Regions from separate parts of the Streptomyces sp. NPDC001927 genome, predicted to be linked through region 2. Evidence: riboswitches for the same ligand, from Rfam matches in the RefSeq annotation. Region 2 holds a riboswitch; each other region holds the start of a gene.
What was found. A riboswitch is a leader RNA that binds a small molecule or an ion and turns the genes downstream of it on or off. The one in region 2 is predicted to bind cobalamin.
Positions count from the first base shown of each region.

Region 1: linked by a shared signal. The riboswitch ahead of ACWCO8_RS07360 (CoA-acylating methylmalonate-semialdehyde dehydrogenase) and the one ahead of ACWCO8_RS36230 (energy-coupling factor ABC transporter permease) in region 2 are both predicted to bind cobalamin.
Region 3: linked by a shared signal. The riboswitch ahead of cobN (cobaltochelatase subunit CobN) and the one ahead of ACWCO8_RS36230 (energy-coupling factor ABC transporter permease) in region 2 are both predicted to bind cobalamin.
Region 4: linked by a shared signal. The riboswitch ahead of metE (5-methyltetrahydropteroyltriglutamate--homocysteine S-methyltransferase) and the one ahead of ACWCO8_RS36230 (energy-coupling factor ABC transporter permease) in region 2 are both predicted to bind cobalamin.

Region 1 is NZ_JBSFEN010000002.1:646,946-654,723, forward strand. It holds gene mmsB (3-hydroxyisobutyrate dehydrogenase) at 1-145, opposite strand, end outside; gene ACWCO8_RS07350 (enoyl-CoA hydratase/isomerase family protein) at 142-1,236, opposite strand; gene ACWCO8_RS07355 (acyl-CoA dehydrogenase family protein) at 1,233-2,381, opposite strand; gene ACWCO8_RS07360 (CoA-acylating methylmalonate-semialdehyde dehydrogenase) at 2,388-3,911, opposite strand; cobalamin riboswitch at 4,177-4,348, opposite strand; gene ACWCO8_RS07365 (methylmalonyl-CoA mutase family protein) at 4,510-6,318, shown strand; gene scpA (methylmalonyl-CoA mutase) at 6,318-7,778, shown strand, end outside.
Region 2 is NZ_JBSFEN010000018.1:59,836-67,613, reverse strand. It holds gene ACWCO8_RS36250 (oxidoreductase) at 1-231, opposite strand, end outside; gene ACWCO8_RS36245 (ATP-binding cassette domain-containing protein) at 440-1,288, opposite strand; gene cbiQ (cobalt ECF transporter T component CbiQ) at 1,285-2,034, opposite strand; gene ACWCO8_RS36235 (energy-coupling factor ABC transporter substrate-binding protein) at 2,044-2,421, opposite strand; gene ACWCO8_RS36230 (energy-coupling factor ABC transporter permease) at 2,421-3,119, opposite strand; cobalamin riboswitch at 3,149-3,344, opposite strand; gene ACWCO8_RS36225 (PTS-dependent dihydroxyacetone kinase phosphotransferase subunit DhaM) at 3,436-3,840, opposite strand; gene dhaL (dihydroxyacetone kinase subunit DhaL) at 3,837-4,451, opposite strand; gene dhaK (dihydroxyacetone kinase subunit DhaK) at 4,460-5,452, opposite strand; partial or broken gene ACWCO8_RS36210 (MmyB family transcriptional regulator) at 5,836-6,163, opposite strand; gene ACWCO8_RS36205 (hypothetical protein) at 6,274-6,474, shown strand; gene ACWCO8_RS36200 (flavoprotein) at 6,471-7,010, shown strand; gene ACWCO8_RS36195 (S-(hydroxymethyl)mycothiol dehydrogenase) at 7,233-7,778, shown strand, end outside.
Region 3 is NZ_JBSFEN010000004.1:287,807-295,584, reverse strand. It holds gene ACWCO8_RS11915 (cobalt-precorrin-5B (C(1))-methyltransferase) at 1-124, opposite strand, end outside; gene ACWCO8_RS11910 (cobalt-precorrin-6A reductase) at 146-937, shown strand; gene ACWCO8_RS11905 (precorrin-2 C(20)-methyltransferase) at 903-2,405, opposite strand; gene ACWCO8_RS11900 (precorrin-8X methylmutase) at 2,402-3,037, opposite strand; gene ACWCO8_RS11895 (cobalamin biosynthesis protein CobG) at 3,052-4,317, opposite strand; cobalamin riboswitch at 4,363-4,497, shown strand; gene cobN (cobaltochelatase subunit CobN) at 4,537-7,778, shown strand, end outside.
Region 4 is NZ_JBSFEN010000002.1:637,439-645,216, forward strand. It holds gene ACWCO8_RS07315 (short-chain fatty acyl-CoA regulator family protein) at 1-843, opposite strand, end outside; gene aceA (isocitrate lyase) at 1,237-2,514, shown strand; gene aceB (malate synthase A) at 2,582-4,180, shown strand; gene ACWCO8_RS07330 (3-hydroxybutyryl-CoA dehydrogenase) at 4,177-5,067, shown strand; cobalamin riboswitch at 5,159-5,378, shown strand; gene metE (5-methyltetrahydropteroyltriglutamate--homocysteine S-methyltransferase) at 5,542-7,778, shown strand, end outside.

The DNA.
Region 1 (7,778 bases), on a different contig from region 2:
CGGGCTCCACGCCCGCCCGGGCGGCGGAGGCCAGGGCGTCGGCGTCGAGGTCGTGGCCGAGGACGCGATGGCCGGCCTCGACGAGGTGGGCGGCCATGGGGCCGCCCATGTGTCCGAGTCCGATGAACGCGACGGTACGGCTCACCAGGCCACCTCCGGGGTGGATTCGGGTCCGGCGAGCCCCAGTTCGGGGAGCTCGCGGAGCGGGGCGAAGAAGCGCTGGACGTCGGCGTCGGTGACCTCGTCGAGGGTGGCCGGGCGCCAGCGCGGGTTGCGGTCCTTGTCGACGACCTGGGCGCGGATGCCCTCCACCAGGTCGGGTCCGGTCAGGGCCGCGCAGGAGATCCGGTACTCCTGGTCGAGGACCCGCTCCAGCGGGCCGAGGTGCCGGGCCCGGCGCAGGGCGGCCAGGGTGACCTTGAGCGCGGTCGGGGACTTGGCGAGCAGGGTCTCGGCGGCCTCCTTCGCCTCCGGGCTCCCGTGGCCGAGGAGCCGGTGGACGATCTCCTCGACGGTGTCGGCGGCGTAGCAGGCGTCGATCCACTCCCGGCGCCCGGCGAGCACCCCGGGCGGTGCGGGCCGCACATGGCGGGCGAGGGCGTCCCGTACGGGCAGCTCGGCCAGGTCGGCTAGGAGGGCGCCCAGCTCGGCGGACGGTACGTGGTGGTCGGCGAGGCCGCACAGCAGGGCGTCGGCGGCGCCCACCGGCGTGCCGGTCAGCGCGAGGTGGGTGCCGAGTTCGCCGGGGGCGAGGGCGAGCAGATAGGTGCCGCCGACGTCCGGGACGAAGCCGATGCCGGTCTCGGGCATGGCGATCCGGGAGCGTTCAGTGACGATCCGGACGCTGCCGTGCGCGGAGATCCCGACACCGCCGCCCATGACGATGCCGTCCATGAGGGCGACGTACGGCTTGGGGTAGCGGGCGATCCTGGCGTTGAGCCGGTACTCGTCGCGCCAGAAGGCGGCGGAGGCCCGGCCGCCCGCGCGGGCGTCCTCGTGGATGGCGCGGATGTCGCCGCCCGCGCAGAGCCCGCGCTCCCCGGCGCCGCTGATGACGACGGTCTCGACGGCCGGGTCGTGCTCCCAGGCGGTGAGGGCCGCGTCGATCCGCCGCACCATGGGGTGGGTGAGGGCGTTGAGGGCCTGGGGGCGGTTGAGGGTGATGTGGCCGATGCGGCCAGTGGTGTGGAGCAGGACGTGTGCGTGTGCGGCGTCAGGGGAGGTCGTCGAGGTCATTCGAAGGCCTCCGTCAGTCCGCGGGCCACGATGACGCGCATGATCTCGTTGGTTCCTTCCAGGATCTGGTGGACCCGCAGGTCGCGGACGATCTTCTCGATGCCGTACTCGCTGAGGTAGCCGTAGCCGCCGTGCAGTTGGAGCGCCCGGTCGGCCACGGAGTAGCCGGTGTCGGTGGCGAACCGCTTGGCCATCGCGCACAGCTCCGGCGCCCGGGGGTCGCCGCGGTCGAGGGCGTGGGCGGCCTGCTGGACCAGGGCGCGGGCGGCGGTGAGTTCGGTCGCCATGTCGGCGAGGCGGAAGCGGAGGGCCTGGGCGTCGAGGAGCCGCCGCCCGAACGCCTGCCGGTCGGCGAGGTGCGTGAGGCTGCGGTCGAGGGCGCTGCGGGCCCCGCCGAGGGAGCAGGCCGCGATGCCGAGCCGACCGCCGTTCAGGCCGTTCATGGCGATGCGGAAGCCCTGGCCCTCGACCCCGAGGAGCCGGTCGGCGGGGACCCGGACAGCGTCCAGGACGACCTGGCGGGTGGGCTGGGCGTTCCAGCCCATCTTCCGCTCGTCGGGCCCGAAGGAGAGCCCGGGGTCGTCCTTGTCGACGAGGAACGCGGAGACGCCGTCGGCGCCGTCGCCCCCGGTGCGGGCCATCACCAGGTACAGCTGGGAGGCGCCCGCCCCGGAGATGAACTGCTTGACGCCGGTGAGCACCCAGTGGTCGCCGTCGCGCACGGCCCGGGTGGTGAGCGCGGCGGCGTCCGATCCGGCGCCGGGCTCGGTCAGGCAGTAGCTGGCCAGGTCGTCCATGGCGCACAGGCGCGGAAGCCACCGGCGGCGCTGGGCGTCGTCGCCGTAGTGGTCGACCATCCAGGCGACCATGTTGTGGATGGAGAGGTAGCCCGCGATGGACGGGCAGCCGGAGGCGAGGGTCTCGAAGACGAGGACGCCGTCGGAGCGGGTGAGGCCGGAGCCGCCGGACTCCTCGCGGACGTAGACGCCGCCGAGTCCGAGTCCGGCGGCCTTGCGCAGGACGTCGACGGGGAAGTGCTTGTCGCGGTCCCAGTCCAGGGCGTGCGGGGCGAGGTGGTCCTGGGCGAAGTCGAGGGTGGTCTCGACCAGGGCCCGCTGGTCCTCGGTGAGCAGGGTCGTGGTCATGGGCGCTCAGCCCATCGTGGGGATCGTGAAGCTCGCGCCCTCGCGGAGCCCGGCGGGCCAGCGCGAGGTCACGGTCTTGGTGCGGGTGTAGAAGCGGATGGCGTCCGGTCCGTGCTGGTTCAGGTCGCCGAAGCCGGACCGCTTCCAGCCGCCGAAGGTGTGGTACGCCACCGGCACCGGGATGGGTACGTTGACGCCGACCATGCCGGTGTCGACGCGCCGGGTGAAGTCGCGGGCGGTGTCGCCGTCGCGTGTGAAGATCGCCACGCCGTTGCCGTAGAGGTGCTCGCTGGGCAGCCGCAGGGCCTCCTCGTAATCGGCGGCGCGGACCACGCAGAGCACGGGGCCGAAGATCTCCTCCTGGTACACGCGCATGTCCGGGGTGACCCGGTCGAAGAGGGAGGCCCCGGCGAAGAAGCCGCCCTCGTGCCCGGGAAGGACGAAGTCGCGTCCGTCGACGACGAGTTCGGCTCCCTCCTCGACCCCGATGCCGATGTACTTCCGGACCCGGTCGACGGCGTCCGGGCCGACCAGCGGCCCGAAATCGGCGTCCGGGTCGTCGCTCCGGCCGATCTTCAGCGTGCCGATGCGCTCCTTCAGCCGGGCGACGAGGGCGTCGGCGGTGTCCTCGCCGACGGGGACGGCGACCGAGACGGCCATGCACCGCTCGCCGGCCGAGCCGTACCCGGCGCCGATGAGGGCGTCCACCGCCTGGTCGAGGTCGGCGTCCGGCATCACGATCATGTGGTTCTTGGCGCCGCCGAAGCACTGGGCGCGCTTGCCGTGGGCGGCGGCGGTGGCGTAGACGTGCGCGGCGACGGGGGTGGAGCCGACGAAGCCGAGGGCGGCGACGCGGGGATCGTCGAGGAGGGTGTCGACGGCTACCCTGCCGCCGTTGACGACGTTGAGGACGCCCGCCGGAAGACCCGCCTCCAGGAAGAGCTCGGCGAGCCGCAGCGGTACGGAGGGGTCGCGCTCCGAGGGCTTGAGGATGAAGGCGTTTCCGCAGGCCAGGGCGGGGGCGGCCTTCCAGAGCGGGATCATCGCGGGGAAGTTGAACGGCGTGATGCCGGCGACGACGCCGAGCGGGGAGCGCAGCGAGTGGACGTCGATGCCGGTGCCGGCATTGTCGGTGAACTCGCCCTTGAGGAGGTGCGGGATGCCGGCGGCGAACTCCACGACCTCCAGGCCGCGTTGGAGGTCTCCGTGGGCGTCGGCGACGGTCTTGCCGTGCTCGGAGGAGAGCAGCCGGGCGAGCTCGTCCTTCTCCTGCTCGACGAGCTGGAGGAAGCGCAGGAGGACCCGGGCGCGGCGCTGCGGGTTCCAGGCGGCCCAGTCGCGCTGCGCCCGGGCGGCGTCGGCAACGGCGGCCTCGGTCTCGGCCCGGTTCGCGAGGGGCACGCGGGCCTGGACCTGGCCGGTGTTGGGGTCGTACACGTCGCCGTAGGCGCCCGAGGTTCCCGGGGTGTGCCTGCCGCCGATGAAGTGGGTCAACTCGCGGACGGGGGTGGTGTCTTGTGCGCGGACCATGAGTGCCTGCTCTCGTCAGGTGATCCGGATGGCGCGCCGGAGGCCGCCACGACCCGCGCACGCCGGTGGGGCGTGATGGTGCGGCGGGGTGGTGGCGGTGTACGGCGCGAGAGCGCGAATGGCGAGGCGCCGTCAGGTCCTGACGGTCGTGGGGTGGTGGAGTCCTGCTCGACGGGGTCCTCGACGGGCGGGTGCCCGTCGGCCGGATCCGCGGGGAGTGTGCGGGCGCACCGGTGCCATGCGTGTCAGCTCCATCCTCGTGGACAACACGGAACATCCCGCGGCCGGTATCCTGACTCCCGGATCAGCGCGCGCCGTCCGCCTTCCCGACATCACTCGTCAGTGGCGTGCTGCTCGACGGCGTACTCCCCGGTCACAGTGGCGGGACCGCGCCGGAATCACACCGGCTTCCCTGCACCGCGGGCCTTCGCCGCGACTATATAGTTGGACGTCCTAGTAAATCCACCCCCGGCCGGGTGAACCTGCGACACCCCTTAGTAGAGCGGAGTCGCCCGCGGCTTCAAGACCTGCTTGGAGAGGGCAAGGTCACAGCGGTGTGCACTGCTGTCATCTGAGCGAGCTGTCCTACCATCCGAGCATGACAGTCCTTCCCGACGACGGGCTCGCCCTCGCCGCCGAATTCCCCGACGCGTCCCGTGAACAGTGGCAGCACCTGGTAGCCGGGGTACTGCGCAAGTCGGGCAAGGACGTGGAGGGCCCGGCGGCCGAGGACGCCCTGTCCACCGCCCTGGAGGACGCGCTCCGCGTCCGTCCCCTCTATGCCGCCGAGGACACCGCCCCCGAGCCCGGCCTGCCCGGCTTCGCGCCCTTCGTACGGTCCGGGCGCCCCGAGGGGAACACGGTCGGCGGCTGGGACGTGCGCCAGCGGCACACCACCGCGGACGCCGGGACGGTCCTCGCCGACCTGGAGAACGGCGTCACCTCGCTCTGGCTGGTCGTCGGCGAGGGCGGCATCCCCCTCGGCAGCCTCGGCCGGACTCTCGACGGCGTCTACCTCGACCTCGCGCCGGTCGTCCTCGACGCCGGGCAGGACGTGGAGGCGGCCGCGCGCGAGCTGCTCGGACTGTACGAGGAGCGGGGCGTCGCCCCGGAGGCGGCGCGCGGCAACCTGGGCGCCGACCCCCTCGGCCTGGAGGCCCGCACGGGCCGGCCCCACGACCTCTCCCCCGCCGTCGGCCTCGCCGGGCGTTGCGTCGAGGAGTACCCGGGCCTGCGGGCGCTGACCGTGGACGCGCTGCCGTACCACGAGGCCGGCGGCTCGGCCGCGCAGGAGCTGGGGTGCGCCCTCGCGACCGGCGTCGCCTATCTGCGGCAGCTCACGGAGGCCGGACTCTCCGTCGAACAGGCCCTCGGCCAGCTGGAGTTCCGGTACGCGGCCACGGCGGACCAATTCCTCACCATCGCCAAGCTCCGTGCCGCGCGCAGGCTCTGGGCCCGGGTGGCCGAGGTCAGCGGGGCGAGCGGCGCGGGCGCGCAGCGGCAGCACGCGGTGACCTCCCCGGTGATGATGTCCCGGCGCGACCCGTGGGTGAACATGCTCCGCACCACCGTGGCCACGCTCGCCGCGGGCGTGGGCGGCGCCGACTCCGTCACCGTGCTTCCCTTCGACCACGCGCTCGGGCTGCCGGACGCGTTCGCGCGCCGCATCGCCCGCAACACCTCGACCATCCTCGTCGAGGAGTCGCACCTCGCCCGGGTCATCGACCCCGCGGGCGGCTCCTGGTACGTGGAGCGGCTCACGGACGAACTCGCCCACGCGGGCTGGGAGTTCTTCCAGACGATCGAGAGCGCCGGCGGCCAGGCCGCCGCGCTGCGCTCCGGGATGATCGGCGACCGGCTCGCCGAGACCTGGTCGGCCCGCAGCGCGAAGCTCGCCAAGCGCCGCGAACCCGTCACCGGCGTCAGCGAGTTCCCGAACCTCGCCGAGAACCCCGTCGTCCGCGAACCCGCGCCCGAGCCGCCGTCCGGCGGGCTCCCCCGGGTCCGCCGCGACGACGCCTTCGAGGCGCTGCGCGCCCGTTCCGACGCGCACCTCGCCGCGACCGGCGCCCGGCCGCGGATCTACCTCGCCACGCTCGGCCCCGCCGCCGCGCACACGGCACGCGCCACGTTCGCCGCCAACCTCTTCCAGGCGGGCGGTATCGAGGCCGTCACCGAGGGCACCTTCGAGGAGAGCGGGGCGAGCGAGGCGTGCCTCTGCTCCAGCGACGCGCTCTACGAGGAACAGGCGGAGGAACGCGCGCGCGAGCTGCGGGCCGCAGGCGCGGGGCATGTGTTCCTCGCGGGCCGGCCCGCGCAGTACGCGGGTGTCGACAGCTATGTCTTCGCGGGCTGCGACACGGTCGCCGTGCTCGTCGCCACCCTTGACCGGATGGGAGTGTCCTGATGTCCGTCCCCGACTTCTCCGGGATCGAGCTGGGTACCCCGGCCGCCGACGGAAGCGCCGACGAGTGGCGCACCGCCGTGAAGAAGGCCGCCGGCGGTGACGACCTGCTCTGGGAGACCCCGGAGGGCATCGCGGTCAAGCCGCTGTACACCGGCCAGGACCTGGAGGGCCTCGACTTCCTGGGGACGTACCCGGGCATGGCGCCGTACCTGCGGGGCCCGTACCCGACGATGTACGTCAACCAGCCCTGGACGATCCGGCAGTACGCCGGCTTCTCCACGGCCGAGGAGTCCAACGCCTTCTACCGGCGCAATCTGGCGGCCGGTCAGAAGGGGCTCTCGGTCGCCTTCGACCTGCCCACCCACCGGGGTTACGACAGCGACCACCCGCGCGTGACCGGTGACGTCGGCATGGCGGGCGTGGCGATCGACTCGATCTACGACATGCGCCAGCTCTTCGACGGCATCCCGCTGGACAAGATGACGGTGTCGATGACGATGAACGGCGCGGTGCTGCCCGTGCTCGCGCTGTACATCGTCGCGGCGGAGGAACAGGGCGTACCGCCCGAGAAGTTGGCCGGGACCATCCAGAACGACATCCTCAAGGAGTTCATGGTCCGCAACACCTACATCTACCCGCCGAAGCCGTCGATGCGGATCATCTCCGACATCTTCGCCTTCACCTCGCAGCGGATGCCGCGCTACAACTCGATCTCCATCTCGGGCTACCACATCCAGGAGGCGGGCGCGACGGCCGACCTGGAGCTCGCGTACACCCTCGCCGACGGCGTCGAGTACATCCGGGCGGGGCGCGAAGCGGGCCTGGACGTCGACGCGTTCGCGCCCCGGCTCTCCTTCTTCTGGGCGATCGGCATGAACTTCTTCATGGAGATCGCCAAGATGCGGGCGGCCCGCCTGCTCTGGGCCAAGCTGGTCAAGCAGTTCGAGCCGCAGAACGTCAAGTCGCTCTCCCTGCGCACCCATTCGCAGACCTCGGGCTGGTCGCTGACCGCCCAGGACGTCTTCAACAACGTGACGCGGACCTGCGTCGAGGCGATGGCGGCCACGCAGGGCCACACCCAGTCGCTGCACACGAACGCCCTCGACGAGGCGCTCGCGCTGCCCACCGACTTCTCGGCGCGGATCGCCCGCAACACCCAGCTGCTCATCCAGCAGGAGTCCGGCACGACCCGGGTCATCGACCCCTGGGGCGGCAGCGCGTACGTCGAGAAGCTGACGTACGACCTGGCCCGCCGCGCCTGGAAGCACATCCAGGAGGTCGAGCGCGCGGGCGGCATGGCGCAGGCCATCGACGCCGGCATCCCGAAGCTGCGCGTCGAGGAGGCCGCGGCCAGGACCCAGGCGCGCATCGACTCCGGGCGCCAGCCGGTGATCGGCGTGAACAAGTACCGGGTGGACTCCGACGAGCAGATCGACGTGCTCAAGGTCGACAACTCCTCC
Region 2 (7,778 bases):
GTCCCACGGCCGGCCGGCCTCGTTGGGCGCGATGCCGCCGGTCACGATGAGCCCGACGCCGCCGCGGGCGCGCTCGGCGTAGAAGGCGGCCATGCGCGCGAACCCGTTCTCGGTCTCTTCGAGACCGACGTGCATGGAACCCATGAGCACCCGGTTGGGCAGGGTGGTGAACCCGAGGTCGAGCGGGCTCAGCAGATGCGGGTACGGGTTCGGGGTCGGGGTCGCGTTCATGGGGGCGCCTCCTCGCGCAGGGTGGTCACCCTTGTTGTAGGCGACCCCGACCCTGTTATGCAACTAGTTGCAGAAGGCTGGCCACGTGATCTGCGCTACTACTCGGTAACCACCCTGCGCGATGACCGAGGCATTCGGAGCTCTCCTCGGTATCCGCTCCACTCGGTATCCGCTCTCCTCGGCATCCGCGTACCGGCCGGTATCCGCGCTACTCGGTCACTGCCGTCCCCGCCCACACCGCGAGCTCCTCCGCCGTGCGCGGACCGGGCGCGTCCGGGGCGAGCAGGCCGTGGGCGCGGAGGAGGCGGGTGACCGCCATGCCCCACGGGCGGCGCAGGCGGGCCGCGTCCAGGAGCGCGTCGTCGGCGAGCAGCGTCTCGATGGGGCCCGTCCGCAGGCCCTCCGGGGTGAGGACCGCGGCCTCGTCGGCCCAGCGCAGCGCCAGGTCGACGTCGTGGGTCGCCATCACCAGCGTCGTACCGGCGTCGCGCAGCCGGCCGAGCACCTCCAGGAGCCGCTCCTGCCCGTGCGGATCGAGCCCGGCGGTCGGCTCGTCCATGATGAGGACCCGGGGGCGCATCGCCACGGCGCCCGCGATCGCCGCCCGCTTCCGCTGCCCGTACGAGAGCAGATGCGTCGGCCGGTCCTCAAGGGCGACGATGTCCAGCGCCTCCAGGGCCTCGCGCACCCGGAGCCGTACCTCCTCCTCCGGCAGCCCCAGGTTCATCGGCCCGAACGACACGTCCTGCCCGACCGAGGCCGCGAAGAGCTGGTCGTCCGGGTCCTGGACCACCAGCTGCACGGTCGTCCGCAGCCGCGTCAGCCCCTTCCGGTCGTACGACACCTCCGTACCGTCGAGCCGGAGCGACCCGCCGCCGCAGCGCAGGCCGCCGCTCAGCAGCCGCAGCAGCGTCGTCTTGCCGCCGCCGTTGCGGCCGAGCAGCGCGAGCGCCCGGCCCTCCGGCACGGCGAAGTCGACGCTGTCGAGGACGACCGGGCCGTCCTCGTAGGCGAACGTGGCCTTCACCAGTTCCACGACAGGGGGTGCGGGGCTCACGGCAGGGACCTTTCCAGTACGAGAGTGAGGGCGACGAGCCCGGTGAGCAGGCCGGCCGTCGAGGCGAGGAAGCGGCCCGAGACCGCGGCCTCGGGCACCAGGACGCGCAGCGTCCCGTCGTAGCCTCGCCCGGCGAGCCCGGTCTGCAGCCGCTGCGCCCGGTCGAAGGCGCGGACGAACGCCGTCGCGCCGAGCCCGGCGAGCGAACGCCAGGTCGCCGCCCGGGTCGTCAGCCCGAGGCGGGCCGCCTGCGCCTGTCGGATCTTGGATAGGGAATCCAAAAGGAGAAAGCTGATCCGGTACATCACGAGCGCCACGTCCACCACGGGCGCCGGCACCCCGGCCCGTACAAGCCGGGGCAGCAGGTCCGAGACGGGCGTCGTGAAGGCGAACAGCAGGACGCCCAGGGACGCCGACGAGGTCCGCAGCAGCAGCTCACCGGCGCGGACCGGCCCGTCCTGCGCGAACACGACGAGCCCCCGCGCCCCGCCCACCTCGAACAGGAGCGGGATCGCCCCCGTCACACAGAAGCCCAGCGGGATGCGGAACGCGCGCCACAGCTGACGCCCCGGCACCCCCGCGGGACCGAGGAGGACGGCGAGGGTGGCCGCCGCGACCAGGACGGCACCCGGCCACGGCGGCAGACAGACCGCGCACAGTGTCAGGCCGAAGCCGAGGACGGCTTTCTCGCACGGGTGACGGCGGCGCCAGCGACTGCTGTGCGCCGCCGCGTCGATCGGCAGCACCGGCGGCGGTTACGCGTCGCCGGACACTGCCGAGCCGGACGCTGCCGCGCCGGACGCCGCCCCCGACCGCAGCGCCTTCGCCTCGGCGCGGGCCTCGCCCTGCTTACGGCCCCGGTGCACGCCGAAGTAGTACGCCAGCACACCGGCGCCGAGCGCGGCCTGCAGGGCGAACAGCGCCGACTCGATCTCGCCGGAGGCCGGCTCGTACAGCGGGCTGAACCACGGCTCGTAGTCGGGAGCGATCTCCGTGATCGCCGCCTCCGCCTCGGCGTCCGCGCCCGCGAACGGCTCCTCCTTGTGGTCGCCGAGGCCCAGGACCAGCGGGAGCACCGCAAGGGCCGCGACGACGAGCAGGAGCAGGGAGTTGATCTTCGCGTTCCGGCTCATCAGACGCTCGCCTCCGCGTTCTCGTTCTTCTTCCGGGACGGGAGCAGGACCCCGAGCCGGGTCAGGTCCGCCTTGCTGGACTGCGTGAGCAGCCGCATCACGAGGACCGTGAGCAGACCCTCGCTGACGGCGAGCGGCAGCTGCGTGACCGCGAAGATGGAACCGAACTTGGCCAGCGCCCCGACCACACCGCTGCCCGGGTCGGGGAAGGCCAGCGCGAGCTGGACGCTGGTCACGCAGTACGTCGACAGGTCCGCGACGAACGCTCCGAAGAACACGCTCACCATGAGCGGCACGTCGAACCGGCGCAGCAGCCAGTACGTACCGAATCCGGCCCACGGCCCGACGATCGCCATCGAGAACACGTTGGCGCCGAGCGTGGTGAGCCCGCCGTGCGCGAGCAGCAGCGCCTGGAACAACAGGGTGATCGTGCCCAGGACCGCCATCACCGGCGGACGGAACAGGATGGCGCCCAGGCCCGTACCGGTCGGGTGCGAGCAACTGCCCGTGACCGACGGGATCTTGAGCGCGGACAGGACGAACGTGAACGCGCCGGACGCGCCGAGCAGCAGAGTGGACTCGGGGTTGGCCTTGACCTCACGGGTCAGCGCGCGGACGCCGTGGACGACGAAGGGGGCGGACGCGACGCCCCAGGCGGCCGCGTGCAACGGGGGTAGATACCCCTCGGCTATATGCATGGTTGGGAGACCCTCTCCAGCACCTCGTGGATGGACAACGCACCTTGGCCGGTCTCCTGGCTGACGGGTCATGCCGCCGCGGCTCCGCCTTCCCACACCGCCGCGGTCTCCCGCGGTGGTCCAGTGGCTTCCCCGGAGGGATGGAGCCGGACTTCCCGATCACAGTGGCGAGGGCCGCACCGGTACCGCACCGGTTTCCCGTACACCAAGGCGCTGTGACATTAGTGGGTTGACCAGGTACATCACAACACGGGTACGCCCCGGGACGGTGTGCGACAGATCTCCGCGCGCCCCCTCACCCCCTCGTTCCCCTCGCTCACTCCTTCCGGTACGTGTACGCCTCAGCCGCCGCGGCCGTCACCGCGTCCAGGTCCCCGCCCGCGCTCGCGGTGACGAGCGCGGCGACGGCACCTTCGACGAAGGGCGCGTCGACGAGACGCGCTCCCTCCGGCAGCTCGTCCCCCTCGGCGAGGAGCGCCTTGACGGTCAGGACGGCGCTGCCGAGGTCGACGAGGAGGGCCACGCCGGCGCCCCCGTCGACCGCCTTCGCCGCCTCGACGATCCGCTCGGAGCTGGTGCCGAGGCCCCCGTCGGGGGTGCCTCCGGCGGCGGCGACCGGCGCGGTCGCCCCGCCGCCTGCGAGCCCCCGGGCCAGGGCGGCGACGGAGTCGGCCACGGCCGCGCTGTGCGAGACGAGCACGATGCCCACCTGACCGGTCATGCGGCGGCCACCTCCGCGAGCGCGGCGATCAGCAGCGCCGACGACGTCGCCCCGGGGTCCTGATGCCCGACCGACCGCTCGCCCAGATAGCTGGCCCGGCCCTTGCGCGCCCGCAGGGGTACGGTCGCGAGGGCGCCGGCCTCGGCCGCGTCCCGGGCGGCGGCGAAGGAGGTGCCGAGCGCCTCGGCGGCGGGCACGAGCGCGTCCAGCATCGTCTTGTCGCCGACCTGGGCCCCGCCGAGCTGACCGACGGCGGCGACCCCGGTGGCCAGCGCCGCCGCAAGGTCCTGCCGCGTCACCGTGCCGGCGTCGCCGAGCGCCTTGCCGGTACGGCGCAGGAGTGTCCCGTACAGCGGCCCGGACGCCCCGCCGACGGTGGAGATCAACTGCCGCCCGGCGAGGACGAGTACGGCCCCCGGCGTGGCGGGCGGCTCCTTGTCCAGCACCTCCGTGACGGCGGCGAAACCCCGCTTCAGATTGGCACCGTGGTCGGCGTCGCCGATCGCCGAGTCGAGCTCGGTGAGCCGGTCGGCCTCCCGGTGGACGGCGGCAGCGGCGGCGCCCAGCCACCGCCGGAAGAATTCGGCATCGAACTGTTCGAGCGAGTCCATTTCCACCCTCACCGACCCCACCGCAGGGCGGCCGTCTGAACGGGCGCGTCCCAGAGCCGCAGCAGCTCCTCGTCGGCCTCGCAGAGGGTCACGGAGCAGCCCGCCATGTCGAGCGAGGTCACGTAGTTGCCGACGAGCGTACGGGCGACGGGCACCCCGCGCTCGGCAAGGACGCGCTGCACCTCGGCGTTGAACCCGTACAGTTCGAGCAGCGGCGTGGCCCCCATCCCGTTCACCAGGGCGAGGACGGGACCGGACGGCCGCAGGTCCTCCAGCACGGCGTCGACAGCGAAGTCGGCGATCTCGCGCGAGGTCATCATCGCGCGCCGCTCCCGCCCGGGCTCGCCATGAATCCCGATGCCCAACTCCAGCTCACCCTCGGGCAGTTCAAAGGTAGGACTGCCCTTCGCGGGAGTAGTGCAGGCACTCAAGGCCACGCCGAAACTCCGGGACCGCTCGTTCACCCGCCGCGCGATCGCCTCGACCCGCTCCAGAGGCGCCCCCTCCTCGGCGGCGGCCCCGGCGATCTTCTCCACGAAGAGCGTCGCCCCGGTGCCGCGCCGCCCGGCGGTGTACAGACTGTCGGTCACGGCCACGTCGTCGTCGACGAGCACCTTCGCGATCTGGATGCCCTCGTCCTCGGCGAGCTCGGCGGCCATCTCGAAGTTGAGGACGTCACCGGTGTAGTTCTTGACGACGAACAACACCCCGGCCCCACTGTCGACCGCGGCGGCGGCCCGCACCATCTGATCGGGCACGGGCGAGGTGAACACCTCCCCAGGACACGCGGCCGCCAACATCCCGGGCCCCACAAACCCCCCATGCAACGGCTCATGCCCGGACCCACCCCCGGAAACCAGCCCCACCTTCCCGTCGACGGGCGCGTCCCGCCGCAGCACGACCCGGTTCTCCACATCGACACGGAGCTCAGGATGCGCGGCGGCCATTCCGCGCAGGGCATCGACGACGACGGTCTCCGGGACGTTGATCAGCATCCTCATGGGTTACCTCCTGGTGAGATGAGCAGGCGAGCCACTGAGCAGGGTTCTTGCAGGTCAGGTCATGTGAGGCGAGTTGTTGATCTCGGCGGTGCGGGGCGCTGAAGGGCGGTTCCGGGCGGTACTGATGCTGACTCCACGCTGACTTTGCTGGTGAAGCGTCAGGTTCGTGTGGTGCGAATGAGCTTTGCGAATGCGCATCATGGCGCAATTATCGACCCGAGGTCGTGGGTACGCACCGGTGCGTCATCGGTTGGATGCGGGTGGTTCCGGTGCCACGCTGATTGCGGGCTTCGAGGAATCACGGGACCGCGCAGTATTGCGCGTCGGACGGAGCGTAGACGGGACTGTGGACCCGGCCAGCCTCGCGCCTGTGACTCCATCACTGTGCCCTCCACGTGCGATGACTGCGCGGTGAGGGTGACCGTTCCGACCTGTGGGTGCTGAAGGTCTTGTGCGCGGGCTTACGGCCGGTGACTTCGTAGCGTTCCCATAGTCCCGCGAAGTCGGGGCTCCTCAGGAGGAGTTCGCCGACGAGGTTGGTCAAGTCGGAGGCGTCTGGGGTGTCGGGGGTGGTGCCGGCGACGGAGCACAGGCGGGCGACGCATGCGGTGATCTGACGGCCCCAGTCGGGGAAGAGCTGACGGGCGACGGGGTGGAGGAAGAGGCAGCGGGCCAGGTTGCGCTGTTGACCGGCCATTCGTCCAGGCCGGCGCATTCCGCCCCCGCGTCCGCGGCGCCAGCGTGATGGTGGTCGACTGGTGCGCTGTCCTCTGGCCCACGCATAGATTGGACCGGTTAGGGCGAGGCATGAAGGGGAGCGCATGACGCAATCGTTGGAGATCACGTCGATCGGGACCGTGGTCGGGGGGCGGGTCGAGCCCACGGACGACCACTGGGGAGGGCAGGCGATCATCCGTCTGCACCCGGACTTCCAGGAGATGGGACCGAGGGGCGACGTACGCGAACCGAGCTGGCCGGCGGAGATGCTCGCGGACTACTGGCGCTCAAGGGGACTCGCGTGACGGATCCGCAGCGCAAGCCGTTCCTGTACGTCGTCGTCTGTGCCGCCGGGATCGCCGACGAGGTCGGCAAGCTGATCACGGTGGCACAGGAGCGAAACTGGGACGTCGGCGTCATCGCCACTCCACATGCCCTGCCCTTCCTCGACGTCCCTGCGATCGAGACGCAGACCGGCTTCGGGATCCGTTCTGCCTGGAGGGCGCCGGGTGACGATCGGCCCCTGCCGCCGGCGGACGCCATCGTGGCCGCCCCCGCGACCTTCAACACGGTCAACAAGTGGGCCGCGGGCTTCGCCGACAACCTCGCGCTGGCCCTCCTGTGCGAGGCGTACGGAATGGGCATCCCCACCGCTGTCCTGCCGTACGCGAACTCCGCCCTGGCGGAGCACCCGGCGTACCGGCGAAGCATCTCCGAACTTCGTGAGATGGGGGTCTCGATCGGTAGCTACGACCCGCACCGCCCAGAGGCAGGAGGCGGTGGCTTCCGCTGGGAGGAAGCGATCGAACTGCTGGCACCGCACATCCGGTCGAGGCGATGAGCTGAGCTGCTACCCGCGAAGGCCGCCGACGAAGGTCGGCCAGGGTGCCCGGTCCCGCGGTGGTTCAGGCCGGCGGAGCCCATGTCGCCGTGACGGGCAGCCCGATCAGCAGCGAGGATGGTCTCGCTGCGGATCGGGCGCAGTCCTGCGCGGTCGGAGTCGCTGCCTGCGACACGGCTTTGGCGCGCAGGCCCCATTCACGACAACGGCAAGGTGGACAGGGTGTCCCAGCAAGTTCAAGCAGTGATCGCACCGGGCAAGAACGAGCCTGTCAGGGTGGAGACGATCATCGTTCCGGACCCCGGCCCCGGCGAGGCGGTGGTGAAGATCCAGGCGTGCGGGGTGTGCCACACCGATCTCCACTACAAGCAGGGCGGCATCAACGACGACTTCCCGTTCCTGCTCGGCCACGAAGCCGCGGGCGTCGTGGAGTCCATCGGTGAGGGCGTCACCGACATCGCCGCTGGGGACTTCGTGATTCTCAACTGGCGTGCGGTGTGCGGCCAGTGCCGCGCCTGTCTGCGCGGGCGCCCCTGGTACTGCTTCGACACGCACAACGCCAAGCGGAAGATGACCCTGCTGGACGGCACCGAGCTCGCTCCGGCTCTGGGTATCGGTGCCTTCGCCGAGAAGACCCTTGTGGCCGCGGGCCAGTGCACCAAGGTCGACGCCGGGGTCTCCCCGGCCGTCGCCGGTCTTCTCGGCTGCGGTGTGATGGCGGGTATCGGCGCCGCCATCAACACCGGCCAGGTCGGCCGAGGCGACTCC
Region 3 (7,778 bases), on a different contig from region 2:
AGTCGCCGGTCAGCAGCGCCGTGTACGCGGCCGTCGTCGCCGCCGTCGCGCAGGCACCGGTCGTCCAGCCGGGCCGCAGACCGGTGTGCTTGAGTTGGGCGTCCCGCCCGCCGCCCGCACTCACGAAGGGACTCCCGTGGTTCCCGTGCACGTACTCATTCTCGGCGGGACCAGCGAGGCCCGCGCCCTCGCCGAGCGCCTGCACGGCACGGACGGCGGCACGGTACGGGTCACCAGCTCGCTCGCCGGACGCGTCGCCGCGCCCCGGCTGCCGGCCGGGGAGGTCCGGATCGGCGGGTTCGGCGGCGCCGAGGGGCTCGTGGAGTGGGTGCGCGCGCACGCCGTGGACGCGGTCATCGACGCCACCCATCCTTTCGCCGAGCGGATCAGCTTCAACGCGGCCCGGGCGGCCGCCACCGCCCATGTTCCCCTGCTGGCCCTCCGCCGCCCCGGCTGGGTCCCGGAGTCCGGCGACGACTGGCACCCGGTCGGCTCCCTGCCGGAGGCGGCCCGCGCCCTGGACGGCCTCGGGGAAAGGGTCTTCCTGACGACCGGGCGCATGGGCCTCGCCGCCTTCGCCGACTGCCCGCAGTGGTTCCTCGTCCGCTCGGTCGACGCCCCCGAACCCCCGATGCCCGCCCACACCGAAGTCCTCCTGGACCGGGGCCCGTTCACCCTAGAAGGCGAGCGGGCCCTGATCGCCCGGCACCGTATCGACGTCCTCGTCACCAAGGACAGCGGCGCCACCGCCACCGCCCCCAAACTCCAGGCCGCCCGCGAAGCCGGCATCCCGGTGATCGTCGTCCGCCGCCCGCCCGTCCCGGAGGGCGTGGAAACGGCCGCCTCCGTGGCGGAGGCGGCCGCCTGGGCGCGGGGGATCGGCCCGCGCGGCGCTGTCCCCGTCACGCCTCCGGGTAGCGCCGGGGCGTCCACGTGATCGTGCGGCCGTCGCCGCGGTCGACCGCGCGCGTCTGCGAGGAGCCGATCAGCAGCAGCGTGCGCATGTCGACCTCGCTCGGCTCCAGGGTCTTCAGGGTCAACACCCGCACCGACTGCTCGGGCCCGCCGACGTCCCGCGCCACGACCACCGGCGTCTCCGGCGACCGCAGTTCGAGCAGCAGCTCGCGGGCCGCCGCCACCTGGTGCGTACGGGACTTGGAGCCCGGGTTGTAGAGCGCCAGGACCAGGTCCGCCTCGGCCGCCGCGCGCAGCCGGGCCGCGATGACCTCCCAGGGCTTGAGCCGGTCGGAGAGCGAGATGGTCGCGTAGTCGTGGCCGAGCGGGGCGCCCGCCGCGGCGGCCGCCGCGTTCGCGGCCGTCACACCCGGCAGGACCCGTACCGGCACATCCGCGTACCGATCCTCGGACGCCACCTCCAGGACCGCCGTCGCCATGGCGAAGACACCCGGGTCGCCGCCCGAGACGACCGCGACCCGCCGCCCGCGCCGCGCCAGGTCGAGCGCGAACTCGGCCCGCTCGGACTCGACCTTGTTGTCCGAGCCGTGCCGGCGCTGCCCGGGGCGCAGGGCCGGGACCCGGTCGAGGTACGTGGTGTAGCCGACGAGGTCGTCGGCGTTGACGAGGGCGCCGCGCGACTCGGGCGTCAGCCAGGGTGCGCCCGCGGGTCCTGTGCCGACGACGACGACCTCGCCCCGCTCGCGCACCGGCGGGGCCTGGTCGATACGGGAGGGCAGCACGGCCACCGAGAAGTACGGGACCGTCTCCGGGTCCACGTCCGCCAGGATCTCCGTCCGCTCGCCCGCCATGAACGCCCGCTCCACGTACCGCGCGTCCTCGAGCCGGCCCGCCCGCTCCAGGGCGCGCCGCACGGTCGGGAACGTCCGGCCGAGCTTCATCACGACCGCCGAGTCGGTGCCCGCGAGCCGGGCCGTCAGCTCGTCCTCGGGCAGGGTGCCGGGGATGATCGTCAGGACCTCCTCCGCCTCGCACAGCGGCTCCCCGAGCCGGGCGGCGGCCGCGCTGACCGAGGTGACACCGGGGATGACGGTGGTGTCGTAGCGGTCCGCGAGCCGCTTGTGCATGTGCTGGTACGAGCCGTAGAAGAGCGGGTCGCCCTCCGCGAGCACGGCGACCGTGCGACCGGCGTCCAGGTGGGCGGCGAGCCGGGCGGCGGCCTCCGCGTAGAAGTCGTCGAGGGCGCCCCGGTAGCCGCCGGGGTGGTCCGTGGTCTCGACCGTGAGCGGGTACATCAGCCGCTCCTCGATCTGGTCGGCCCGGATGTGCTCGGCCGCTATCGAGCGCGCGATGGACCGGCCGTGCCGGGCCGAGTGGTACGCGATCACGTCGGCGCCCGCGATGGCCTTGACGGCCGCGAGCGTGAGCAGCTCCGGGTCGCCGGGCCCGAGGCCGACCCCGTACAGCTTGCCGGTCGTGGACCCGCTCATGCCTGGATCTCCGCTTCGTGGGCGAGGGCGTTGATCGCGGCGGCGGTCATGGCGCTGCCGCCGCGCCGGCCGCGTACGACGAGGTAGTCGAGGCCGAGAGTCTGGGCCGCCAGGGCCTCCTTGGACTCGGCGGCGCCGATGAACCCGACCGGGATGCCGAGGACGGCGGCGGGCTTCCCCGCGCCCTTGGCGACCATCTCCAGGAGGTGGAAGAGGGCGGTGGGCGCGTTGCCGATGGCGACGACGGAGCCTTCGAGGCGGTCGCGCCAGAGTTCGAGGGCGGCGGCGCTGCGGGTGGTGCCGAGTTCGGCGGCGAGCGCGGGCACGGACGGGTCGGAGAGCGTGCAGACGACCTCGTTGTCGGCGGGCAGCCGCTTGCGGGTGACGCCGCTGGCGACCATCTGGGCGTCGCACAGGATCGGCGCGCCGGCGCGCAGCGCGGCACGGGCGCGGGTGACGACCTGCGGGGAGTGCGCGATGTCGCGGACGAGGTCGGTCATGCCGCAGGCGTGGATCATGCGGACGGCGACCTGGGCGACGTCGGCGGGCAGCCCCCCGAGGTCCGCCTCGGCGCGGATCGTGGCAAAGGACTGGCGGTAGATCTCCGCGCCGTCCTTCTCGTAGTCGAACATCCTGGTGCTCTCGCTCATCTCGTGGTTGCTGAGGGGACGCGGGCCGCCGCGACGGCTTCGGGGAGGTCGGTACGGAGGGTGGGGCGCCCGGCCACGAGGTACGCGCCCTCGCCGGTGGCGACGACGTCGACCCACGCGGGGGCCTGCGGGTGACCACAGCGCCGCTCGCACCCGGAGAAGTGGACGGGGAGCCCTCGGTGGCCGGGAACGTCGCCCGGGACGGCGTCCGCGCGCACGTCGGCGAGGGACTTGGCGCAGCCGGGAAGCCCGGTGCAGGCGCCGACGCCGGCCCAGGGGGAGCGGGGGTCGGTGATGAGCCCGTACGCGTCGAGCTCACCCAGCCGGCGCGCGACGGCGCCTTGGTCGGCGAGGCCGGTGACGACGGCCCCGCGCCAGGGGGTGAGCCGCACCGCGCCCCCGCTCGCGGCGAGCGCCCGCAGCTGGGCGGCGCTCAGCCGCCCGAGGGGCGCGAGGACGTGCAGGGCGTGCGGGCCGAGGGGGCCGGGGGTGGGTGGGGCAGCGGGTGGGGGTTCGGTCGCCGGTACGGGCTCCGCCTCGATCCCGGCCCCCGCGAGGGCGGCCGCCAGCTCCGGTTCGTGGCCCTCCGGCAGCTCCCGCACCCGCCAGGCCCCGTTCCCGGCGGTCCGGGCGGCGTCCAGGAAGGCGCCGGCTGCGGCGAGCGCGGCCCGGGGCGCGTCGGCGGCGGGGACGCGGACGAGCTGGTCGCCGACCCGTACCCGTACCGAACCCTCTCCTGCGATCAACGTCACATCTCCGCCGAGCCCGACCACATCGCCGCGCCCGTCGTCCAGGACGAAGAGGAACCGGCCGGACAGGGCCGCCGTCCAGGGCCGCGCGCACAGCAGCGCGTCCAGCTCGCGGGCCCACAACTGCACGTCACCGTGGCCGAGTCCGTCGAGCCCGGCCGCCGGCGAGGCCACTATGTTCCGGACCCGCTCATGGGTCTGGGAGGGCAGCAGCCCGGCCTCCGAGAGCCGCTCGGCCAGCTCGCCCCCGCACCCCTCACCGAGCCCGCGCAGCTCCACGTTCCCTCGGGAGGTGACACTGACTCGCCCGTCGCCGAGCTCCTCGGCCACCGAGGCCAGTACGAGTGTCTGACGTACCGTCAAAACTCCTGCTGGCAGCCGGAGTCGGGCGAGTCGCCCGTCGTCGGCGGCGTGCAGCCGAAGCGCCCCGGGGCAGGCGTCACCACGGTCCCGTATGGGCGGTTCGCCCGGGTTGGGTGTTGTGGGTGGGGTGGGCGGCATGGCGGCGAGCATACCCACGTCGTCAGCGGCCCAGACCCGGCCCCGAAGAGGCACGATCTACTATGCAGATCGGCATGGGGTCCCAGGACCCCGGGGAGGAAGCCCGGTGAGAATCCGGCGCGGTCCCGCCACTGTGAGCCAGGTCCCGTGAGGGGCCGGGTGAGTCAGGAACTCCCGCCGTCCAAACGACCACCCGGGGCGCGGACAACCCCGAGGAAGGCCTGCGCACGCATGCGAATTCTGTTGCTGTCGCACTCCGACACCGACCTGCTCAGCGCCCGCGCGGCCGGCGGTCCGGTCGCGTACCGGTTCGCCAACCCCTCCCGGCTCTCCCTGGACGACCTTCCCGGTCTCCTCGACGGCGCCGACCTCGTGCTCGTCCGGCTCCTCGGCGGGCTGCGGGCCTGGGAGGACGGCCTCGACGCGCTGCGCGCCGCCGGAAAGCCGCTGGTCGTGCTCTCCGGTGAACAGGCCCCGGACGCCCAGCTCATGGAGGCCTCCACCGTCCCCGTCGGCGTCGCCACCGAGGCCCACGCCTACCTGGCGCACGGCGGACCGGCCAACCTGGAGCAGCTCGCCCGGTTCCTCTCCGACACCGTGCTGCTGACCGGCCACGGCTTCGAGGCCCCGGCCGCCGCGCCGACCTGGGGGCCGCTGGAGCGCACGGCCCGGACGACCGACGGCCCGACCGTCGCCGTGCTGTACTACCGCGCCCACCACATGAGCGGGAACACCGCCTTCGTCGACTCCCTCTGCGAGGCGATCGAGGACGCCGGCGCCCGCGCCCTGCCGCTGTACGTCGCCTCCCTGCGCGCCCCCGAGCCCGAGCTGATCGAGACGCTGAAGCGCGCGGACGCGATCGTCACCACGGTCCTCGCCGCCGGTGGCACCAAGCCCGCCGAGGCGCAGGCCGGCGGCGACGAGGACGCCTGGGACGCGGGCGCGCTCGCCGCCCTCGACGTACCGATCCTGCAGGCGCTCTGCCTGACCGGTTCGCGGGCGGCCTGGGAGGAGAACGACGAGGGTCTCTCGCCGCTGGACGCGGCCAGCCAGGTCGCCGTGCCCGAGTTCGACGGCCGTCTGATCACCGTCCCGTTCTCCTTCAAGGAGATCGACGAGGACGGGCTCCCGGCGTACGTCGCCGACACCGAGCGCGCCGCCCGCGTCGCCGGGATCGCCGTGCGTCACGCCCGGCTGCGGCACATCCCGAACGCCGAGAAGAAGCTCGCGCTCGTTCTCTCCGCGTACCCGACGAAGCACTCCCGGATCGGCAACGCGGTCGGCCTGGACACCCCCGCCTCCGCCGTCGCCCTGCTGCGGCGGCTGATCGCCGAGGGGTACGACTTCGGGGCCGAGGACGAGATCCCGGGCCTGGTCTCCGGCGACGGCGACGAGCTGATCTACGCCCTGATCGAGGCCGGCGGCCACGACCAGGACTGGCTCACCGAGGAGCAGCTCGCCCGCAACCCCGTCCGTATCCCGGCCGCCGACTACAAGCGCTGGTACGCGACCCTGCCGCAGGAGCTGCGCGAGGGCGTCGAGGAGCACTGGGGCCCGGCGCCCGGCGAGATGTTCCTCGACCGGTCCCGCAACCCCGAGGGCGACATCGTCCTCGCCGCGCTGCGGCGCGGGAACCTGCTGATCCTCATCCAGCCGCCGCGCGGCTTCGGCGAGAACCCGATCGCGATCTACCACGACCCCGATCTCCCGCCGTCCCACCACTACTTGGCCGCCTACCGCTGGATCGCGGCGCGCGCCGAGGACGGCGGCTTCGGGGCGGACGCGATGGTCCACCTCGGCAAGCACGGCAACCTGGAGTGGCTGCCGGGCAAGAACGCGGGCCTGTCGGCCGCGTGCGGCCCGGACGCGGCGCTGGGCGACATCCCGCTCGTCTACCCCTTCCTGGTCAACGACCCGGGCGAGGGCACGCAGGCCAAGCGGCGCGTGCACGCCACGCTCGTGGACCACCTGGTGCCGCCGATGGCCCGCGCCGACTCGTACGGCGACATCGCGCGCCTGGAGCAGCTGCTCGACGAGTACGCGCAGATCTCCTCGATGGACCCGTCGAAGCTGCCCGCGATCCGGGCGCAGATCTGGACGCTGATCCAGGCGGCGAAGCTCGACCACGACCTGGGGATGGAGGACCGCCCGGAGGACGACGGCTTCGACGACTTCCTGCTGCACGTCGACGGCTGGCTCTGCGAGGTCAAGGACGCGCAGATCAGGGACGGTCTGCACGTGCTCGGCGGGGCGCCGGTGGGCGAGGCGCGGGTCAACCTGGTCCTGTCGATCCTGCGCGCCCGGCAGATCTGGGGCGGTACGCAGGCCCTCCCGGGTCTCCGTGAGGCCCTCGGCCTGGACGAGTCGGCCGCGACCCGGACCACCGCCGACGAGGCGGAGGCGACGGCGCGCGAGCTGGTCGAGGCGATGGAGGCGGCGGACTGGTCGGTGGACGCGGTCGCGTCGGTGGCCGAGGGTTACGGCCCCGATGTAGCCGCGGTCCTCCGCTTCGCGTGCGAGCAGGTCGTCCCGCGCCTGGCGGCGACGACCGACGAACTCACCCACGCCGTCCACGCGTTGAACGGCGGCTTCGTGCCCGCCGGCCCGTCCGGCTCGCCCCTCCGGGGCCTGGTCAACGTGCTTCCGACCGGCCGGAACTTCTACTCGGTCGACCCCAAGGCCGTCCCCTCCCGCCTCGCGTGGGAGACCGGCCAGGCGCTCGCCGACTCGCTCCTGGAGCGCTACCGCTCCGACAACGGCGAGTGGCCGACCTCGGTCGGCCTCTCCCTGTGGGGTACGAGCGCGATGCGCACGGCGGGCGACGACGTGGCGGAGGCCCTGGCCCTGCTGGGCATCCGTCCCACGTGGGACGACGCCTCGCGCCGGGTGAACGGCCTGGAGCCGATCCCGCTCGCCGAGCTGGGCCGCCCGCGCGTCGACGTCACGCTGCGCATCTCGGGCTTCTTCCGGGACGCGTTCCCGCACGTCATCGGCCTCCTCGACGACGCCGTACGGCTCGCTGCGGGGCTCGACGAGCCGGCCGAGGACAACTACGTACGGGCGCACGCGCAGGCGGACCTCGCCGAGCACGGCGACGAGCGGCGCGCGACGACCCGGATCTTCGGCTCGCGGCCCGGCACGTACGGCGCGGGCATCCTCCAGCTGATCGACTCGCGCGACTGGCGGACGGACGCGGACCTCGCCGAGGTGTACACGGTGTGGGGCGGCTACGCGTACGGCCGCGGCCTCGAAGGCCGCCCGGCGCGCGCGGAGATGGAGACGGCGTACAAGCGGATCGCCGTCGCCGCGAAGAACACGGACACGCGCGAGCACGACATCGCCGACTCCGACGACTACTTCCAGTACCACGGCGGCATGGTGGCGACCGTCCGCGCGCTCACGGGCACGGCCCCGGAGGCGTACATCGGCGACTCCACCCGCCCGGAGACGGTCCGCACCCGCACCCTGGTCGA
Region 4 (7,778 bases), on a different contig from region 2:
GAACTCCTCGGCGACGGCGTGGAAGGAGCGGTACGGGAGGATCAGCGCCGCCGCGAAGTAGTTGGCGATCCCGATCCGGGCCAGGGCGTGGGCGGGCGAACCGGCCGCGAAGTCCTCGGCCGCGTGCCGGTCGAGCTCCGCACCCCACTCCAGCAGGGCCAGTTGGGTGGCCATGCGGAAGGCACGCTGCCCGGGCCGCAGGCGCGGGGAGAGGTGGAGGGTCCGCGTCGTCCCGTCGTAGTGGTGGAGCCGGTCGCCGGTCTCGGCGGAGAGCCGTACGCCGTGGGTGTCGGCGAGCCGGGCCGTCAGCGCCCGGACGACCTCGCCCGGCTGGATGCCGATCTCGGCGGCGAGCCCTTCGGCCCCGAGGTCGATGTCGTGCAGGTAGTTCTGGCGGCGGTAGAAGAAGTCCCGGATCTCCTCGTGCGCGGAGCGCGGCGACTCCCCGGCCGCGTACCGGCCGTCGGCGGCGTCGGCCAGCTGCTCGGACAACGCCTGGTTACGACGGCCCAGTTGGACCAACACCCGGGCGACCTCGGGCAGCCGCGACGCCAGTTCGGCCAGCTCGGAGGGGGCGACGCGGGACGCGGACAGCTCCCCCGCGAGCGCCTCCCGGAGGTCCGCGACAAGCCGCCCGGTGTCCCGCTCGGAGAAGAAGCCCGGGTCGACGCCGAAGGTCTCGGTGAGCCGCAGCAGCACCGGCACGGTGAGCGGCCGGGAGTCGTGCTCCATCTGGTTCAGATAGCTCGGCGAGATGCCCAGCGTCCGGGCCAGCTCCGCCTGGCTCATCCGGCGGTCCTCGCGCAGCCGCCGCAGCCGCGCCCCCGCGTACGTCTTGCCCACGCGCGCTCCCCCTCCATGTCCGTCCGGGACAGGGGCAGCGTACGTCAGACGGCATCCTTCGCACCCTTCGCAATCTTGGCAATCCGGCTCCGGAAGATTCGCAGAACTTGGCACTTCTCCACGATTGATGGCACTGCGTGCCAGTGCCAGAGTCTGAGTGCGGCCCGCCGGACCCCACAGGCACCGACCGGAGCCGGGACCCGATTCGCGCCCTGATGTCGGCCATCCCGGCGATGCGACGGCCTGGAGTGGCCAGATTGCTCACCTCCGCCCCGTCGGGCGCCGGCGGGCCGCGACCCACAGTGAGACACCTAGTGCCACACCGCAGGAGCCCCACGGGAGAGCCGTGCGCGGCTTGGCAAACGCAACAGAACCAAGGAGACGGTGACGATCATGGCAGCGACGAACCCGACCGCGGAGCAGCTCGCCCAGCGCTGGGCGACCGACCCGCGCTGGGCCGGCATCGAGCGCACGTACACCGCGGAGGACGTGCTGCGGCTGTCCGGCAGCGTCCGTGAGGAGCACACCCTGGCCCGGCGCGGCGCCGAGCGGCTCTGGCGGCAGCTCCACGACCTCGACTACGTCCACGCGCTCGGCGCGCTCACCGGCGGCCAGGCCGTCCAGCAGGTGCGCGCGGGCCTCCAGGCCATCTACCTCTCCGGCTGGCAGGTCGCCGCCGACGCCAACCAGGCCGGCCACACCTACCCCGACCAGAGCCTCTACCCGGTCAACTCGGTGCCGCAGGTGGTCCGTCGGATCAACAACGCCCTGCTGCGGGCGGACCAGATCGCCACGGCCGAGGGCGGCGACGACACCGACTGGCTCGCGCCGATCGTGGCCGACGCCGAGGCCGGGTTCGGCGGCCCGCTCAACGCCTTCGAGCTGACCAAGGCGATGATCGCGGCCGGTGCGGCAGGCATCCACTACGAGGACCAGCTGGCGTCCGAGAAGAAGTGCGGCCACCTCGGCGGCAAGGTCCTCGTGCCCACCGCCCAGCACATCCGAACCCTGAACGCGGCCCGCCTCGCCGCCGACATCGCCGACACCCCGACCCTGGTCGTCGCCCGCACCGACGCCCTGGCCGCGACCCTGCTGACCAGTGACGTCGACGAGCGCGACGCCGAGTTCGTGACCGGCGAGCGCACGGCCGAGGGCTTCTACCGCGTCCGTAACGGCATGGGCCCGGTCATCGCGCGCGGCCTCGCCTACGCCCCGTACGCCGACCTCATCTGGGTCGAGACGGGCACCCCTGACCTGGCGCAGGCGCGGGAGTTCGCCGAGGCGATCCACGCGCGGTACCCGGACCAGATGCTCGCGTACAACTGCTCGCCGTCCTTCAACTGGAAGGCGGCCCTGGACGACGACCAGATCGCCAAGTTCCAGCGCGAACTGGGCGCGATGGGCTACAAGTTCCAGTTCATCACGCTGGCCGGCTTCCACTCCCTCAACCACGGCATGTTCGACCTCGCCCGCGGCTACGCCGAGCACGGCATGACCGCCTATGTCGACCTGCAGGAGCGGGAGTTCGCCGCGCAGGCGCAGGGCTTCACCGCCGTCAAGCACCAGCGCGAGGTCGGCACGGGCTACTTCGACCTGGTCTCCACCGCCGTCAACCCTGCCTCCTCCACCACGGCCCTGGCCGGCTCGACGGAGGAAGAGCAGTTCCACTAGGCCCCTTCCTCGGGTCCCCGAGCCGCCGAAGCCGGGGACCCTCCCGCCGCCACCCCAGGAGAATCCGATGCCCACCACCGCGCTGACCCACCGTGTCCGCGTTCTCGCCGCACCGGGTGACCGGCACGCCGAGATCCTCACCCCCGCCGCCCTGGACTTCGTCGGGAAGCTGGCGGAGGCGTTCGGCGAACGCCGACTGGACCTGATGAAGGAGCGCCGCCGCCAGGCTCTGCGCCTGGCCGGCGGGGCCCCGCTGGCCTTCTCCCCGGTCACCGCCACCGTCCGCGACGACCTCGCGTGGCGGGTCGCGCCACCGGCGCCCGGTCTGACCGACCGGCGGGTCGAGATCACCGGTCCGCCGGACCGCCGCATGGCGGTCCACGCCCTCAACTCCGGTGCCCGCGTGTGGATGGCGGACTTCGAGGACGCCACGGCACCGACCTGGGAGAACGTCGTCGGCGGCCAGCTCGTCCTGCGCGACGCGATCGACCGGCGGATCGACTTCACCGGCGAGGACGGCAAGGAGTACCGGCTCGCCGACCGCGACCGGCTCGCCACGATCGTCGTCCGGCCGCGCGGCTGGCACCTCCTGGAGGAGCACCTGGAGTTCGACGGCACCCCGGTGCCCGCCTCCCTCGTCGACTTCGGCCTGTACTTCTTCCACTGCGCCCAGCGCCAGATCGACGCGGGCCACGGCCCGTACTTCTACCTCCCGAAGCTGGAGAACCGGTACGAGGCTCGGCTGTGGAACGACGTTTTCCTGCTGGCGCAGGAGCTCCTCGGCATCCCCCGGGGCACGGTCCGCGCCACCGTGCTCATCGAGACGATCACGGCCGCGTTCGAGATGGAGGAGATCCTCTACGAGCTGCGCGAGCACAGCTCGGGTCTCAACGCGGGTCGCTGGGACTACCTGTTCAGCCTGATCAAGACCTTCGGCCACCGCACCGACTTCCTCCTGCCCGACCGGGCGAAGGTCACCATGACCGCCCCGTTCATGCGGGCCTACACCGAACTCCTGGTGCACACCTGCCACAAGCGCGGCGCGCACGCGATCGGCGGGATGGCGGCCCAGGTGCCGAGCAAGGATCCGTCCGCCCACGAGGCGGCGCTCGCCAAGGTGCGGCTCGACAAGGAGCGGGAGGCGGAGGACGGCTTCGACGGCTCCTGGGTCGCCCATCCCGGGCTCGTCCCGGTCTGCCGCGAGGTGTTCGACGGCGTGCTCGGCGACCTGCCCGACCAGATCCACCGGACGCGGGACGACGTGGAGGTGACCCCGGCGGACCTGCTGTCGGTACGCCGGATCAGTGGACCGCCCACCCAGGAGGGCCTCCGCACGAACATCGCGGTCGCGCTCGGCTACTTCGCGGCCTGGCTGCGCGGTCAGGGCGCCGTCGCCCTGGACGGGCTGATGGAGGACGCGGCGACCGCGGAGATCGCGCGCGTCCAGATCTGGCAGTGGGTGCGGCACCGGCTGATCGACCGGGAGACCGTCGTACGGCTGCTCGACGAGGAGCTCGACACGCTCGGCGCCCAGTACCCGTGGGCCCCACTGGAGGAGGTGCGGGCGATCTTCGAACGGAACGCCCTCAGCGGTGAACTGCCGCTGTTCTTCACCCCGGACGCCTACTCCCGCCACCTCGTGCGCCACGCGGAGCCCCGGTCATGAGCGCCGCGATCACGGGCGCCGAGGAGATCACCCGCGTCGGGGTGGTCGGCGGCGGCCAGATGGGGGCGGGTATCGCGGAGGTCTGCGCGCGGGCCGGACGGCACACGATCGTCTGCGAGACGGACGCCGTGACCGCCCGGGCCGCGCGGGAGCGGGTGACCGCCTCCCTGGACCGTGCCGTACGCCGGGGCAAGCTGGAGCCGGCCGCCGCGCAGGGCGCCCTCGACCGGCTCGTCTTCACCGGCGATCTCGAGGAGTTGGCCGACCGCCAGCTCGTGATCGAGGCCGTCGTCGAGAACGCGGACGCGAAGACCGAGGTGTTCACCCGTCTCGACAAGATCGTCGAGGATCCCTCGGCGGTACTGGCGACCAACACCTCCTCGCTGCCCGTGATGCGCCTCGGCATGGCGACGAGCCGCGCCGACCGGGTGGTGGGCCTGCACTTCTTCAACCCCGTGCCGGTGCTGCCGCTGGTGGAGGTCGTGAGCTCGCTGCACACCGCGCCGGACACGGTCGCCCGCGTGGAGCGCTTCGCGACGGACGTCCTCGGCAAGACGGTCGTCCGCTCGCAGGACCGGGCCGGGTTCGTCGTCAACGCGCTGCTCGTGCCGTACCTCCTCGCCGCGATCCGTATGGCCGAGTCCGGCTTCGCCACCGCCGCCGACATCGACGCCGGCATGGAGCTGGGCTGCGCCCACCCGATGGGCCCGCTGAAGCTGGCCGACCTCATCGGTCTCGACACCGTCGCCTCGATCGCGGAGTCGCTGTACGAGGAGTTCAAGGAGCCCCTCTACGCGCCGCCCCCGCTGCTCCAGCGGATGGTGGAGGCGGGGCTGCTCGGCCGCAAGACGGGCCGGGGGTTCCACCCGTACCCCGGCCGGGGCTGACCCCCGGGACTGCGGGGGCGGACCTGCGGGCGTGTCTCACCTCACCATCCGTATGGTGGACATCTCCCGACACAGCGCTGAACAGCCCCTTAGGGTGGCCGGTGCAGCTGGTTCGCCCCGTCAGCCGGACGGGATGCGTCGTAAGAGGGAACCCGGTGGGAATCCGGGACTGCCCCGCAGCGGTGAGCGGGAACGACCGCCGTCATACGCACTGGACCCGTACGGGTCTGGGAAGCGACGGCCAGTAGGTGTCCTCCCCCGTGGAGGATGTGCCCGCGAGTCCGAAGACCTGCCAACTGCCCGCGTACCGACCATGCGTACGCGGACATTCCGGTGACCTCGAGGGCGGGTCGGCGACCACACGAGACGGAGACACGCGCGTACGGCGCGAGGTCGGCCGTCCGGTCGGTCTCCCCTTCGCGCTCTCGTCCCGTCGCCGGGATCTCAGGGATTCATCTCGCGAAGGAGATCTCCGTGACCACCAAGCCCGCAGCCGCGGCAGCACGGGCCACCGTGTACGGCTACCCCCGTCAGGGGCAGCACCGGGAACTGAAGAAGGCGATCGAGGGGTACTGGAAGGGCCGCGTCACCGCCGACGCCCTCCGGACCACCGCCGCCGAACTGCGCCGCTCCCACTGGAGCCGGCTCGCCGAAGCGGGCGTCCACGAGGTGCCGACCGGCGACTTCTCCCTCTACGACCACGTCCTGGACACCACCGTCATGGTCGGCGCGATCCCCGCGCGGCACCGCGACGCCGTCTCCGCCGATCCCCTCGACGGCTACTTCGCCATGGCACGCGGTACGCAGGACGTCGCGCCGCTGGAGATGACCAAGTGGTTCGACACCAACTACCACTATCTGGTCCCCGAGTTGGGACCCGACACGGTCTTCACGGCGGACTCCGCCAAGCAGGTCGCCGAGCTGACGGAGGCCCTCTCCCTCGGCCTGACGGCCCGTCCGGTCCTCGTCGGCCCCGTGACCTATCTGCTCCTCGCCAAGCGCGCGCCCGGGGTGGCCGCCGACTTCGACCCGCTGACGCTCCTCGACCGGCTGCTGCCGGTGTACGCCGAGGTCCTCGCCGACCTGCGGGCCGCGGGCGCCGAGTGGGTGCAGCTCGACGAGCCCGCCCTGGTCCAGGACCGCACCCCGGCCGAGCTGAACGCCGCCGCCCGTGTCTACCGCGAGCTCGGTGGCCGTACGGACCGGCCGAAGCTGCTGGTCGCCTCGTACTTCGACCGGCTCGGCGAGGCCCTGCCCGTGCTCGCCAAGGCCCCCGTCGAGGGGCTCGCGCTCGACTTCACCGGCTCCGCCGCCGCCAACCTGGAGGCCCTCGCGGCCGTGGGCGGGCTGCCGGGCAAGCGCCTGGTCGCCGGCGTGGTCGACGGCCGCAACATCTGGGTCAACGATCTGGCGAAGTCCCTGACGACCCTCGGCACCCTGCTCGGGCTCGCCGACCGGGTCGACGTGGCGGCCTCCTGCTCGCTGCTGCACGTCCCCCTCGACGCGGCCGCCGAGCGGGACATCGACCCGCAGATCCTGCGCTGGCTCTCCTTCGCCAGGCAGAAGACCGCCGAGGTGGTCACGCTCGCCAAGGGCCTGTCCCACGGCACCCCCGCGATCGCCGCCGAACTGGCCGCCAACCGGGCCGACCTGGCCTCGCGGGCGGAGTCCCCGCTCACCCGCGACCCGGCCGTGCGCGCCCGTACCGGCGCGGTCTCCGCCGCCGACACCCGCCGCTCCCAGCCGTACGCCGAGCGGGCCGCCGCCCAGCACGCCCACCTCGGTCTTCCGCTGCTGCCGACGACCACCATCGGCTCCTTCCCGCAGACGGACGAACTGCGCACCGCCCGCGCCGACCTGCGCGCGGGCCGGATCGACACGGCCGGCTACGAGGAGCGCGTCAAGGCCGAGGTCCGGGAGGTGATCGCCTTCCAGGAGAAGGCCGGTCTGGACGTCCTGGTGCACGGGGAGCCCGAACGCAACGACATGGTCCAGTACTTCGCCGAGCAGCTGACCGGGTACCTCGCGACGCAGCACGGGTGGGTCCAGTCGTACGGCACCCGGTACGTCCGGCCGCCGATCCTGGCCGGCGACATCTCGCGCCCCGCGCCGATGACGGTGCGCTGGACGACGTACGCGCAGTCCCTGACCCACCGCCCGGTCAAGGGCATGCTGACGGGACCGGTCACCATGCTCGCCTGGTCCTTCGTCCGGGACGACCAGCCGCTCGGCGAGACCGCCCGGCAGGTCGCGCTCGCCCTGCGCGACGAGGTGAACGACCTGGAGGCGGCGGGCACTTCGGTCGTCCAGGTGGACGAGCCGGCCCTGCGGGAGACCCTGCCGTTGCGCGCGGCCGACCGGGCCGCGTACCTGGACTGGGCGACGGAGGCGTTCCGGCTCTCCACCAGCGGGGTACGGCCGGACACCCAGATCCACACGCACATGTGCTACGCGGAGTTCGGTGACATCGTGCAGGCCATCGACGACCTGGACGCGGACGTGATCAGCCTGGAGGCCGCCCGTTCGCACATGCAGGTCGCCCGCGAGCTGGCCGCGCACGGCTACCCGCGCGAGGCAGGTCCCGGTGTGTACGACATCCACTCCCCGCGCGTCCCAAGCGCCGAGGAGGCCGCAGACCTGCTCCGTACGGGACTCAAGGCCATCCCCGCCGAGCGGCTCTGGGTCAACCCCGACTGCGGTCTGAAGACCCG